One region of the Roseibium algicola genome, then DNA from elsewhere that is predicted to be linked to it. Evidence: riboswitches for the same ligand, from Rfam matches in the RefSeq annotation. Region 1 holds a riboswitch; each other region holds the start of a gene.
What was found. A riboswitch is a leader RNA that binds a small molecule or an ion and turns the genes downstream of it on or off. The one in region 1 is predicted to bind thiamine pyrophosphate.

Region 1 (3,205 bases):
GTTCCAGAACAGCGGCCGCATGGGACGGTCTGCCAAGACCGGCATCCACAACAAGTGGGATGCCTTTGAAGTGACTGCGATAGGCACGAAGGGCATCCGGATTGACCGGCCCCTTCGCCGAACCGATTGGCGCACACCAGGGCATCAGCACCTGGCACCCCGCGTCAAGCAACCGTTCGCCGACGACAATATCGTCCGTCGTATAGGGAAACACTTTGAAGCCGTCATCGCTCAGGATACGTGCGGCTTCCACGAGGCCAAAGACATCCGGCTGCAGGCTGTCGTGATGACCGATCACTTCCAGCTTGATCCAGTCGGTTCCAAAAAGGTCGCGTGCCATTTTTGCGGTGGTGACGGCTTCCTTCACCGAATGACATCCGGCAGTGTTGGGCAACACCTTGACGTTCAGTTCCCGGATCAGGTCCCAGAACCGGCCGCCTCCGCCACTTCCTGCCGTTTCGCGCCGAAGGGACACCGTCAGAATTTCAGCCCCAGATACCTTCACCGCGTCCGACAGAATTTGGGGTGACGGGTACTGGGCAGTTCCAAGCAGGAAACGCGACGCAACGCTTTCGCCGTAAACTTCAAACATGGGCGTCATCCTCCCTGCATCGGCGACAGGATCTCGATACGGTCGCCAGCTTGAAGGACGCAATCGCTTCGTTCTTCAGCACAAACCAGATCGCCGTTGCGTGCCGTTGCAAGAAACTCATGGTCATAGGCCAGTTCGTCCAGAAGCGCAGCCAGCGTCGCGCTGACAACTTCCTGAGGTTCGCCGTTAATGGTTAGCTTCAAGGGACTTCTCCTGAAGGTGTTGCACGATCGTGCCTGCCGCCTCCATGGCAAAATGCGGAGCAAGCAGGAAGCCGTGCCGGTAGAATCCGTTCATTGACAAGGTGTTGCCGGTAAACGTGAGACGAGGAAGATTGTTTGGATATGCCGGGCGCAGGCCCACCCCGGTTTCGATGATCTTTGCCTCGGCAAATCCCGGATGCAGGCTGTAGGCGGCATTTAGAAGTTCCATGGTGGACCGAACACTGACCGCTCCCTGGTCACCGCTTTCGATCATGGTTGCCCCGACCATGAAGACACCGCTGTCACGAGGCACCACATAGACCGGGATGCGCGGGTGCAGAAAGCGCACCGGCCGCGAAAGCGAGACATCCGGCGCGTGGAGGATCAGCATTTCACCGCGTACGGGACGCAAGTGCGGATCCGGTGAGGCCATGCCGGTACAATCGGCGACAAGATCGGTCGCCGCGGTGAAGTGCTGCGCCTCTAACCTCACCTTTGCACCGCTTTCAGACACTTTTGCCCGCAATGCCGTGAGGGCCTGCCGCGGATCGAGATGGGCTTCCCCGGCAAAATGGAGCCCCTTTGCAAATCGGCCTGCGAGGTCCGGCTCGAGTGCGCCCAGCGCGTCAGTTTCGAGCCGGACAAAGCCGCTGGTTCGAGAAGCAAAGCGACTTAACTCGCCGGTATCGCGCGGCGCGGCAACAACCAGCGTGCCATTGTGCCGGACCTGTCCCGGCAGAACCTTGCTCCACCAGCCAATGGAGGCTTGCCCGAGCCGCAGAACATCTTCCTCGGCACTTTCCCGCTCACACCATGGCGCCAACATGCCGCCTGCGAGCCAGGAGGCACTGGCGGTGAGATCCTTGTGTTTTTCCAGCAGCTCCACCCGCACACCGCGCGAGACAAGCTCATGTGCCAGTGCCAGACCGGCGACACCCGCCCCTTTGATACCGACCTTCATTCCGCCTCACCTGCCAGGGTGGACGTCAGTCGTTCGACATCACGGAATGTCTGATAGCCCGCTTGCATTCAACGGATCTCCGCCAGGACCGGAAAAGGTCCCGCATTTCGGACATTCGGCTTGGAAAGGTGGCCGGGTTGCAGCATTGCCGTGGCGAACGCAGCTGGCCGAGAACACCTTCCCTTCGCCAGCATGACCTGGATCAGGTTCGTCGGGTCCCTGCACTGCGCAAGTGCGCCAGCAGTATCTCAGCCTCTTCTGGAGGCACCCCGGGTGAGCCCCTGTTGTGCCGCCCGTCAGGCGCACCTGTCAAGAGACAGGATGAGCCTTCATCCTTGTTGCCAGGGTCGCGCCAGAAAGTCGTCGATTTCGGCAAGGGTGCTGAACCGATAGACTTTCAGATGATCCGGAGGTTCGCGGTAGATGTGCTCCAGCTTGGCTCTGGCGGAGTGTCTCGTTCGCCAGATGAACCTCAGGAATTCAACAGTTTGCCAGTTGAACTGCTCAGGGCAGCCCTCGGCCAGATCCGGACGGCTTTGCCCATTGTACTTCACCGACCGTTTCAGCACTCGAAATATGCGGCGCATTACCGGGACATCGAGCCAGATGAAAGTGTCGGCACGTTCGATACGTTCCGCATAGGTGCTTGAATGACCGCCCTCGAAGATCCACACATCCTTCAGATGGACCTCATGCGTCAGCCGGTCTTTCTCTTCCCGCGTCCGCTCGTTCCAGCCGGAGCGGTAGTGGATCTTGTCCATATGATAGACCGGCAGTCCGGTTTTCCGCCCAAGGGCAACGGCAAGCGTGCTTTTGCCCGAGCCCGGGCCGCCAACGATCATCACGCGTTTCATGTCGCACCAAACAAAAGCAAGGAAGGGCCGGTCGTTATACAGATTGTGCTGGGGATGAAAACCCGAAACAGACTGTTCAATGGACACTTTGGCTTCGCTGGCCCTATCTAGTTTGCAAGACAGAATGTTCTTTGATGGAGAGGCAGATGAGCTGGTTGAATTGCCCTGATCCCGTACCGGGAAATGCTGCAAGCTGTGACCCGATTGAAACGATCATCGTACCGCGGACATCCGACCTCGGCGGATTTTCGGTAAGACGTGCCCTGCCGTCTGCCAGGCGGCGGATGGTTGGCCCTTTCATCTTCTTCGACCAGATGGGCCCGGCAGAACTTTTGGTCGGCGGCGGTATCGACGTGCGCCCGCATCCTCACATCGGGTTGGCGACAGTTACCTATCTCTTTGAAGGAGAGATGTATCATCGTGACAGCCTTGGAACGGAGATTGCGATTGCCCCCGGTGCTCTGAACTGGATGAGCGCCGGCAAGGGCATCGTGCATTCCGAACGTGAGAGGCCGGAACGCCTGCAGGAAAAACGTCCCCTGTTCGGCCTGCAGAGCTGGGTGGCCCTGCCCAAACACCTGGAAGAGACCGACCC
Region 2 (3,205 bases), on a different replicon from region 1:
CATCGGCCGGTAGTGTGCAAACGTGAAAAACGGCGGCCAAGCGTGACAAAACCGTGAAACGGTGCCGCAGGACCGCTCCCGGAATAGCTGAGCAAAGGCCTTTTATCAAAATACCGATTTTGGAGCCCATTCCGCTCGCCTACCGCATCGAGCGGTAGGCCATCGGGCGAAGGGAGCCCTAAACCCCTCCCCTCGAATCTCCCCTCCCCTCTGCGAATGAACTACAGATCCTTTGGCATGTAGAGATCGCCGCCAGCACGATATCTGACTGCCATCGCCTCCATGCCCTCTTGACGAGCAGCGTCGCGGATATCGTGGGAAATCCGCATGGAGCAGAATTTCGGACCGCACATGGAGCAGAAGTGCGCGACCTTGTGGGCTTCCTTCGGCAAGGTCTCGTCATGCATCGAACGGGCCGTTTCCGGATCGAGCGCGAGGTTGAACTGGTCCTCCCAGCGGAACTCGAAACGGGCGCGCGACAGGGCGTCGTCGCGGACCTTCGCTGCCGGATGACCCTTGGCGAGGTCGGCGGCATGGGCGGCGATCTTGTAGGTTATGACACCGGTCTTCACATCATTGCGGTCGGGAAGGCCGAGGTGTTCCTTCGGCGTGACGTAGCAGAGCATCGCCGTGCCGAACCAGCCAATCATCGCGGCACCGATGCCCGAGGTGATATGGTCGTAACCCGGCGCGATGTCGGTCGTCAGCGGTCCGAGCGTGTAGAACGGCGCCTCGCCGCAGACCGCAAGCTGCTTGTCCATGTTCTCCTTGATCTTGTGCATCGGCACATGACCAGGGCCTTCGATCATGACCTGGCAGTCTTTCGCCCAGGCGATCTTCGTCAGCTCTCCGAGCGTTTCCAGTTCGGCGAACTGCGCTGCGTCGTTGGCGTCGGCAATCGAGCCCGGACGCAAGCCGTCACCAAGTGAAAAGGAAACGTCGTAGGCACGGCAAATGTCGCAGATCTCCTCGAAATGCTCGTAAAGGAAGCTCTCCTTGTGATGATGCAGGCACCCCTTGGCCATAATCGAACCGCCGCGCGATACGATGCCGGTAACGCGGTTGACGGTGAGCGGAATGTAGGAGAGCCGGACACCGGCATGGATGGTGAAATAGTCGACGCCCTGTTCGGCCTGCTCGATCAGCGTGTCGCGGAAGACTTCCCAGGTAAGGTCCTCGGCAATGCCGCCAACCTTTTCCAGCGCCTGGTAGAGCGGCACCGAGCCGATCGGAACCGGCGAATTCCGGATGATCCATTCACGAATGTTGTGGATGTTGCGCCCGGTCGATAGGTCCATGACGGTGTCGGCGCCCCAGCGAGTCGCCCAGACCATTTTCTCGACTTCCTCCGCCATCGACGAGGTGACGGCAGAGTTGCCGATATTGGCGTTGATCTTCACCAGGAAGTTCCGGCCAATGATCATCGGCTCCGCTTCCGGATGGTTGATATTGGCTGGGATGATCGCGCGCCCGCGGGCGACTTCCTCGCGGACGAAGTCCGGTGTAACAAAATCCGGGATCGCCGCGCCGAAGCTCTCTCCATCACGGGGAAGCTTTTCGTTTGCAGCCTTGCGACCAAGGTTTTCCCGGATGGCGATGAATTCCATCTCTGGCGTGATGATGCCGGCGCGGGCATAGGCGATCTGGGTGACGGTCTTGCCGTCTTTGGCGCGGCGCGGTTTCTGCAGGTTAGGGAATTGCAGTGTCAGGCGCTCGCCGGTGGCAAAGCCGTTGTCTTCCGGCTTGACCATGCGGCCCTCATATTCCTCCGTGTCACCGCGGGCGGCGATCCACTCGGCGCGAAGGCGCGGCAGTCCCATCTCAATATCGATCGCCTGGGTCGGGTCGGTATAGGGACCGGAGGCATCATAGACCGTGACGGGCGGTTCGCCGGCGGTCGGATGGACTGCGATCTCGCGCACTGGTACGCGGATATCGGGATGAATTTCGCCCGGCTTGTAAACCTTTGTAGAGGCAGGCAGCGGCCCCTTGGTGATTTCGGGCGTAATAGTCTTGGTGGCAATGTTCATTCTGAGGCTCCAATCTTTCAAGTTGGAGACCCAGTTCGAAGCCGGAATGATGGAAAGACGCCATGACGCTCCGGATTCTGGGCAACGTCGTACTGCAGCGCTTGCACCGTCCCTACGCCAGTATGAACTGGATCAGGTTCAACGGGTCACTGCGCTGCCATCGATCAACGGCCCAGCAGTATCTCAGCCCCTTGCCGGGGCACCCCTGGTAACGTTGCCATCGGCCATCATCCACGTGCGTTTGTCAATACAGAGATGCTTGGCTCGACGAGGAAGTGCTGTCACTTTGGCGGCAAAAGGTTGAAGGAAATGTGCCGGGTGACTCCAAAAAGTTGTCCGCGGACAACAATGCGAAGTTCTTGTCGAAACTAGGCTGAAAAATGCACTTGGTTAAGCGTTTGTAAATTGGTAACGAATCGGAGCATATTGTAACAGCGCAGTTTGAGGCGTAGTTTTCAAAAATGCGCAGTTCGAGGATTTTTCGAGATGGACACCAATCTTCTGGTTGAAGGTGCTGCTGAACACCTGCCAACGACACTTTCGGCGGACGCGAATGAGCTCGCTCATCAATTGCAGATACATCAACGAAAAATCTTTCCACCTGCTTCTCAAAAGACTATCCGAAAATTTTCGCCTGCAGAAGCAGCTAAATTGATTGGCATTAAGGAAGGCTATTTACGTCAGGTCGCCGCTGATGGGCATGGCCCCGAACCAAACGAGAACGGTAGGCGCACATATTCTGTCGAGGACATGGATCATATACGTCAGGTCTTGGACGAGAAAAATGGCACGCCAAAATATGTGCCGATCCGTCGGGGAGATGAAAAGCTTCAGGTTATCACTGTAATGAACTTCAAAGGTGGTTCCGGAAAAACCACCACATCTGCTCATTTGGCTCAGTTCTTGGCGTTGCGTGGATACCGCGTTTTAACAATTGACCTTGATCCACAAGCATCATTGTCAGCGATGTTCGGACATCAACCCGAACTAGATGTCGACGAGGGAGAAACGCTTTACGGTGCTATCCGTTATGAAGACCCTCGAGCCTTAAGCGAAATCATTCGATCCACATATACGCCAAACCTCCATATTGTTCCAGGCAATCTTGAATTGATGGAATTCGAGCATGAAACGCCCAAAGCAATGTCTGAAGGACGTTCAGCGTCCATGTTTTT
Region 3 (3,205 bases), 1.4 Mb from region 1:
GTGGTGGTGCTGGCGTTTCTGCTCCTTGGCGAAAAGGTGCGGGTCTATCGCTGGAGCGCAGTCGGTGTCGGCTTTGTCGGCATTCTGGTTGTGCTGTCACCGCATCTGGGTGACGCGGAGTTGGACAGCAACTCGATGATCGGGGCCTTGATCGGCCTGACAGGAGCCGGCTTTGCCGCGCTCGCCATGATCACCGTGCGCAAGTTGTGCGAGACGGAGCGCACGTCCACGATCGTTACCTGGTTTGCGGGCATGTCGTCCGTATTGTCGCTGCTCACGCTGCCGTTGGGCTTTTTGCTGCCGGGTCAGGCCTGGATCATTCCGGACCTGCCCACGGCAGGTCTGCTTCTGCTGATCGGCCTTGCAGGTGGTGTCGGCCAGATCCTGCTGACGCAGAGCTACCGGTTCGCGGATGCCTCCACCATTGCCCCGTTCGACTATGTCAACATGCTGTGGGCGATCATTGTCGGTTGGGTAGTGTTCAGCGAAACGCCTTTGCCTGCAGTGGTGCTGGGGGCGCTGATCGTGATTGCCGCCGGTATTTTCGTCATCTACCGCGAGCACAAGCTCGGGCTGGACCGGACAAAGGCACGCCGGGCGTCATCGCCCTCGCGTTCGTAGGGGGAGAGACAAGAGGGCAGGTCCCGCTGTCTTCCCCGTCATTCCGGACAAGCACAGCAATGCTGTGCGCCGATCCGGAATCCAGACTTATTTCGCGCCTTAGGCGCGGCATTAAACAAAGAGAGAAGAGTTCGCTTTGCTCACGCTGATGCGCTGGATCCCGGATCGGCACGCAGCTTTACTGCGCTTGTCCGGAATGACGGCGAATGCGGGTGGTTTCCGAAATCGGCCTTACTGCGACTTGTATTCGAACCGCTCAACAGCGCTCTTGGTGCCGTCCTTGAAGATCAGCTGCACGCTGATCGACTGGGCCGACCCCAGGGGCAGCTCCAGATAGGGCTTGTCCTTCAGAACGACATTCTGGTTGTCCGGGTCACAGGCTTCCAGTTGCCATTCCTGCTCAATCGGGTCGTCGTTCAATCCGTAGAAGACATAGTCGATGCCGCACTTCCAGGATTCCAGGTGGGTGAAATAGATCAGCTCCTGGCCCTGCCAGTCGCGGAATGACACCCAGTTGGCTTTGGTAAGGTCCAGGATCTGCTTGATCTGCTCCGGTGGCATGCCTTGCGCGGACGCGGTCGAGCCGATCGGAGCAAGAGCGAGGGGCAGGCAAAGGGCGGCGATTTTAATGAGTTTCATGGAAAATTTCCGGGTCTGAGTTCAGAAGGCCTTGAAGGTAATGATGGTTTTGGTGTCCTGAATGCCGTCGATCGGGTGGACCTTCTCGTTCACGAAGTGGCCAATGTCCGAGCCGTCGTCGACATAGAATTTCACCAGAAGATCGTAGTCGCCGGAGGTGGAGTAGACTTCGGACGCAATTTCCGCATCGGCGATCGCATTGGCGACCTGGTAGGTCTTGCCCAACTGGCATTTGATCATCACGAAAAACGGTACCATGGGGCGCTCCGGGCAGTTGGTGTTTGAAGGGGGTGAACGTGTCACCTGAACCATCAGCCGGGCTGTTCGGTCAGCCAAACATGCCGGGCAACAGATTCACGAAAGCAGACTAGGACATCGCCTATCTCCTCCCGCCAGTCAATTGCCGAGTAGCCGCTCTGCACAAGCCGGGTCTTGCAATCGCACGGCCGGCTTGTTAGCAGTGCAATCATCTCATGGGGGTGCCCGGCCATCCTGGACCGGGCTGAGAGGCGGCCTGCCAACTCCTTGAACCTGATCCGGCTGATACCGGCGGAGGGATTTGAGATCATGATGCACACACCACTCCCTTCAACACGTCCTTTCCGGAATACCGGCAACGGGCTTTCTGTCGCAGGAGAGCCGTCATGAGCCTTTCCGTTGCTGCTTCCACGCAAGCCCTGAGCGCCGAACAGGTCTTCACCCTTCTGGAAAGGGTGCGGCAGAAAACGCCGCGCGTTCACGCTATCACAAACGCGGTCGCCCAGAGTTTCACCGCCAATGTGCTGCTTGCGCTAGGCGCGGTTCCTTCCATGACCATCGCGCGGGAGGAAGTTGCGGCCTTTGCCGGTGGGGCTGATGCACTGCTGGTGAACCTCGGCACCCTTGACGAGGAACGCCGTGCAGCCATTCCGCTAGCGATCGAAGCTGCCCGGACGGCCGGACGTCCGGTTTGTGTCGATCCGGTCTTCGTCAACCGGTCACCCGTGCGCTGCGTCTATGCGCGCGAATTGCTGGGCGTGAAGCCGGATCTGGTGCGGCTCAATCCGGAAGAACTCACTGCTGTCTTGCCGGATCGGGCGGATGCCGATGCATTGATCGAGGCCGGAACGGTTTTTGCGGTCACTGGCCCGGAAGACAGGGTCGAGAGCCGCGGCGAGGATTTCCTGCTGCGCAACGGCGATCCACTGATGTCACGCGTGACGGCCACCGGCTGTGCCGGCGGTGCGGTTCTGGCGGCGTTCCTGAGCATCGAAAAGGACAGGGCGCTTGCAGCTGCTTGCGGACTGTCCGTCTTCAACATTGCCGGCGAAATCGCTGCCGGCCGGTCAGGCGGGCCAGGCAGTCTGGTGCCGGAGTTGCTCGACGCACTCTATTGCCTGACTGACCGCGACATTGAAGCCCGTCTCAAGACCGGCTGACGCAGGCTTTTCGGCATCTACTCCCAGGAGGTTCCCATGACCGCAATTGCGGTAACCATTGCAGGATCGGATTCCGGCGGCGGAGCCGGCATTCAGGCTGATCTCAAGACCTTTTCCGCAAATGGCGTCTTTGGTGCCAGTGTTATTGCAGCCCTGACGGCGCAGAACACGCTTGGCGTCAGCGCCATTCATGATGTGCCGCCGGAGTTCGTGCGGGCCCAGATGACGGCCGTCTTTTCGGACCTTGCCGTCAAGGCGACAAAGATCGGCATGCTGTCGCGTGTCGATACGATCGAGGTGGTAGCTGAAGGGCTTCGGGCACATGAGACAGGCCCGGTTGTGCTTGACCCGGTGATGGTGGCTGCCTCCGGTGACCCGTTGCTTGCCGACAGTGCGGTCGACACGCTGATTGCCTTGCTGCTGCCGCTGGCCGATATTGTTACCCCGAACCTGCATGAAGCTGCCCGCATGTTGCAGGGCGACGTTGCCGCGGACGAAACGCAAATGCAGGCGCAGGCAGAACGTCT
Region 4 (3,205 bases), 2.6 Mb from region 1:
CTGTTCGAGCCTGCGGATACCACCGGTGCGGCCGATACCGCCGATCAGGCTTATCCAGGCGACGAGACAGCCAAGCCGAAGGACAAGTCGGCCTCCAAGAAAAGCCGCTCCAAGCGCGCCAAGCCGAGTGCTTCGGATGCGCTGCGTGGTGATTCATCCGGCAGCCGCACCGTTCCGATCGTCATTGCTGCGGGTGTCCTGTTGCTGGTGCTCCTGGGCGCTGGAGCCTATTTCCTGATGCCTGCGGGCGATGAGACAGCCGATAGCGGCAACGTGCCGGTCGCGTCTTCTTCGCAAACGCCTGTCGATACGCAGCCGGACACCACGCCGGAGCCTTCGACCGCTGCCCCTGCTGGAGAAGGTGAAGAGCCTTCGAAAAACACCGACCGCCTGTTGAACGAAGGCGAGACGGATGTGGTTGCCCCGGATGCACGTACGGTAACCACGACGACGATTACCGGACAGTCTGATTCGCCTGCGCCGGCCGATACACCGCAGGTCGATACACCAGCTTCCGCTGCGCCCGAACCTTCCCAGCCGTCCATCGTGACGAGCGGAGAAAACGATCAGTCTTCTGCGACCACCGAAAGCCCGATTGCGGTGCCGGAAGACAATCTCTCGGCCATTTCGCCTGACGAAACTTCACCGGCTCCGTCCGCCACGGCGGCGGATTCCTCGGTGCAGCGCTCTATCCTTTACGAAGAAGGGGAAGAGTCCGGCGGTGCCGGAACGGCTGCGCAAGGCGCTGTCGTTTGGGGTGTCGATGAAGAAACGAATCTGGACGGCAAGGCTCTCGCGGTTCTGAGCGCCTCCATTGAAATCCCCGAGCGGGATGTGAAGGTCGACATTCGCATCAAGCCGAATGACGATACTTCCTTGCCCGCCAGCCATCTGGTCGAGATCAAGTACGAGTTCCCGGAAAACTTCGCTCCGGGTGACGTCGTCAACGTGCCAGGCTTGGTCATGAAGCCTACGGAAGAAGCTCGTGGCGATGCGCTGATCGGCGCTTCCGTGAAAGTGTCTCCGGGCTTTTTCTGGATTGCCCTTTCCAGCTTGCCGAACGAGCAGCAACGCAATCTCGCCCTGCTGCGTGAACGCGGCTGGATCGACATTCCGATGCTTTACGAAAACGGCAAGCGCGGCATCCTGACCCTGGAAAAGGGAACCGCCGGTGCAGAAGCCGTAGAAAAGGCGATCACGTCCTGGCAAGCCGGCTAAGCGCCAGCCTGCCTCCTTTCAAAATCTGAAGAAGCCGCCTCACGGCGGCTTGCCTTTTTCCGTCACACAAGGCATGGTCCGCCTTGGTCCGAGGGGTGTTCCGGTTACCGGAGCTGAGATGGCGTAATGCCGAACCCTTAGAACCTGATCCGGGTCATGCCGGCGAAGGGACGGAATCCTTAGCCTATTCCCGGATCTCCATTGTCATTTTCGGCTTGTCCGAAGACGGGAGATCCTATGCGTACTTGTCTGCGACCACTGCGGTCGCCGCACATCCGAATGCCGGTATCGGCTTTCATGCGTTCCTGTTGGCCAATGGCGGCGGGGGCTGCGGGATGATGGCGTTTGTGAAAGCTGTTGCCAGGACCATACTCGGCCTCCTGCTGACTGTCGCTATCTGGGCGGCAATCGTCCATGTGTTCGACACCCAGCATTATATCCTGCCGGGTCCGGACCGCGTCTTTACAGCCTTTGTCAAACACGCAGGCTTCCTTCTGCATCATGCCGGCATCACCGCCTATGAGACGGTGCTCGGGTTTGTGCTGGGGGCAGCCGCTGGGGCATTGCTATCCGTTCTTTTGTGGCTGTTTCCGATTGCTGCAAGATTTGCCATGCCGCCCATTCTGGTGACGCAGGCCCTGCCTGTTTTCGCAATCGCGCCGATCCTGGTGCTCTGGCTCGGTTTCGGGCTGGCCTCCAAGATCGTCGTCATCATCCTGGTCATCTTCTTCACGGTCACATCGACGTTTTTCGATGGCCTGCAGCGGCTTGACCCGGGTTTGTGCGATCTCGCCCGGCTTTATCGTCTGTCTCGCCTGAAGGAACTCTGGTTCTTTCGCCTGCCGTCAGGCTTGCCGGCGTTTGCCTCCGGCCTGCGGGTGGCCGCGGTGTTCGCTCCCATGGGGGCGATCATCGGCGAATGGGCCGGGGCAAAAGGAGGCCTTGCCTTCATCATGCTTCAAAGCAGCAACCGGATGCAGGCGGACATGATGTTCGCCGCCCTGATCCTGCTCGCGGCGATGGTGCTGATCATGCGCTTTGCCGTGAACCATCTCACCCGACTTCTTGTTCCCTGGCAGCCGCTCACCTAGCTGCCGCTCTACGGAGGACCTCATGAAAAAACAAATCCTGTCACTAGCATTGGCGGCCGGGCTGCTGGCATCGGGGCCGGTACAGGCCAGTGAGAAACTGACCTTGCTGCTCGACTGGTTCATCAATCCGGATCACGCTCCGCTGGTAACTGCGCAGACCAAGGGTTTCTTCGAGGCAGAAGGCCTCGAGGTAGAGATCATCGAACCGGCGGACCCGGCAATGCCGCCGAAACTGGTTGCTGCCGGGCAGGGCGATATCGCGGTGTCCTATCAGCCGACGCTTCATGCGCAAATCGAGGAAGAGCTGCCGCTGAAATGGATCGGTACGCTGGTGGAAACGCCCCTCAATTCTCTCATCGTGCTCAAGGACGGCCCGATACAGGAACTGAAGGACCTCAAGGGCAAGAGTGTCGGATTTTCCGTGTCCGGCTTCGAGGACGCGATGCTGGGCCAGATGCTGCGTTCGGCCGGTTTGACCATGGATGATGTCGAGCTGGTGAACGTCAATTTCGCGTTGTCAGGCTCTCTGCTTGCCGGTCAGGTGGATGCGGTGATCGGCGCATATCGCAATTTCGAGCTCACCCAGCTCGAAATCGAAGGCAAACCCGGCAAGGCTTTCTTCCCCGAAGAAAACGGTGTGCCGATCTTTGATGAGCTGATCTATGTCGTCAACAAGGACAAGACGGACGATCCACGCTTCGCCAAGTTCCTGGCAGCCGTGGAGGCGGCCACCATCTATCTGAGCAATCACCCGGAAGAAGCCTGGAATGCCTTCATAGAAGCGTATCCGAACCTCAATGACGAGCTGAACAGGCGGGCATGGTTCGATACGTTGCCGCGGTTCGCCAAGCGTCCGGCTGCACTTGATGAAGGCCGCTACCAGCGCTTTGCGGAAT

Region 2: linked by a shared signal. The riboswitch ahead of thiC (phosphomethylpyrimidine synthase ThiC) and the one ahead of thiO (glycine oxidase ThiO) in region 1 are both predicted to bind thiamine pyrophosphate.
Region 3: linked by a shared signal. The riboswitch ahead of thiM (hydroxyethylthiazole kinase) and the one ahead of thiO (glycine oxidase ThiO) in region 1 are both predicted to bind thiamine pyrophosphate.
Region 4: linked by a shared signal. The riboswitch ahead of B0E33_RS16460 (ABC transporter permease) and the one ahead of thiO (glycine oxidase ThiO) in region 1 are both predicted to bind thiamine pyrophosphate.

What each region holds. Positions count from the first base shown of each region.
Region 1 is NZ_CP019630.1:1,069-4,273, forward strand. Features, by position in the region: gene B0E33_RS00015 (thiazole synthase) at 1-592, opposite strand, end outside; gene thiS (sulfur carrier protein ThiS) at 598-795, opposite strand; gene thiO (glycine oxidase ThiO) at 779-1,756, opposite strand; TPP riboswitch at 1,918-2,038, opposite strand; gene B0E33_RS00030 (P-loop NTPase family protein) at 2,086-2,610, opposite strand; gene B0E33_RS00035 (pirin family protein) at 2,757-3,205, shown strand, end outside.
Region 2 is NZ_CP019632.1:50,849-54,053, reverse strand. Features, by position in the region: gene thiC (phosphomethylpyrimidine synthase ThiC) at 222-2,030, opposite strand; TPP riboswitch at 2,122-2,247, opposite strand; gene repA (plasmid partitioning protein RepA) at 2,517-3,205, shown strand, end outside.
Region 3 is NZ_CP019630.1:4,727,767-4,730,971, forward strand. Features, by position in the region: gene B0E33_RS21865 (DMT family transporter) at 1-621, shown strand, start outside; gene B0E33_RS21870 (hypothetical protein) at 853-1,260, opposite strand; gene B0E33_RS21875 (Lrp/AsnC ligand binding domain-containing protein) at 1,282-1,518, opposite strand; TPP riboswitch at 1,726-1,836, shown strand; gene thiM (hydroxyethylthiazole kinase) at 1,905-2,678, shown strand; gene thiD (bifunctional hydroxymethylpyrimidine kinase/phosphomethylpyrimidine kinase) at 2,715-3,205, shown strand, end outside.
Region 4 is NZ_CP019630.1:3,539,523-3,542,727, forward strand. Features, by position in the region: gene B0E33_RS16455 (hypothetical protein) at 1-1,218, shown strand, start outside; TPP riboswitch at 1,300-1,406, shown strand; gene B0E33_RS16460 (ABC transporter permease) at 1,464-2,309, shown strand; gene B0E33_RS16465 (ABC transporter substrate-binding protein) at 2,332-3,205, shown strand, end outside.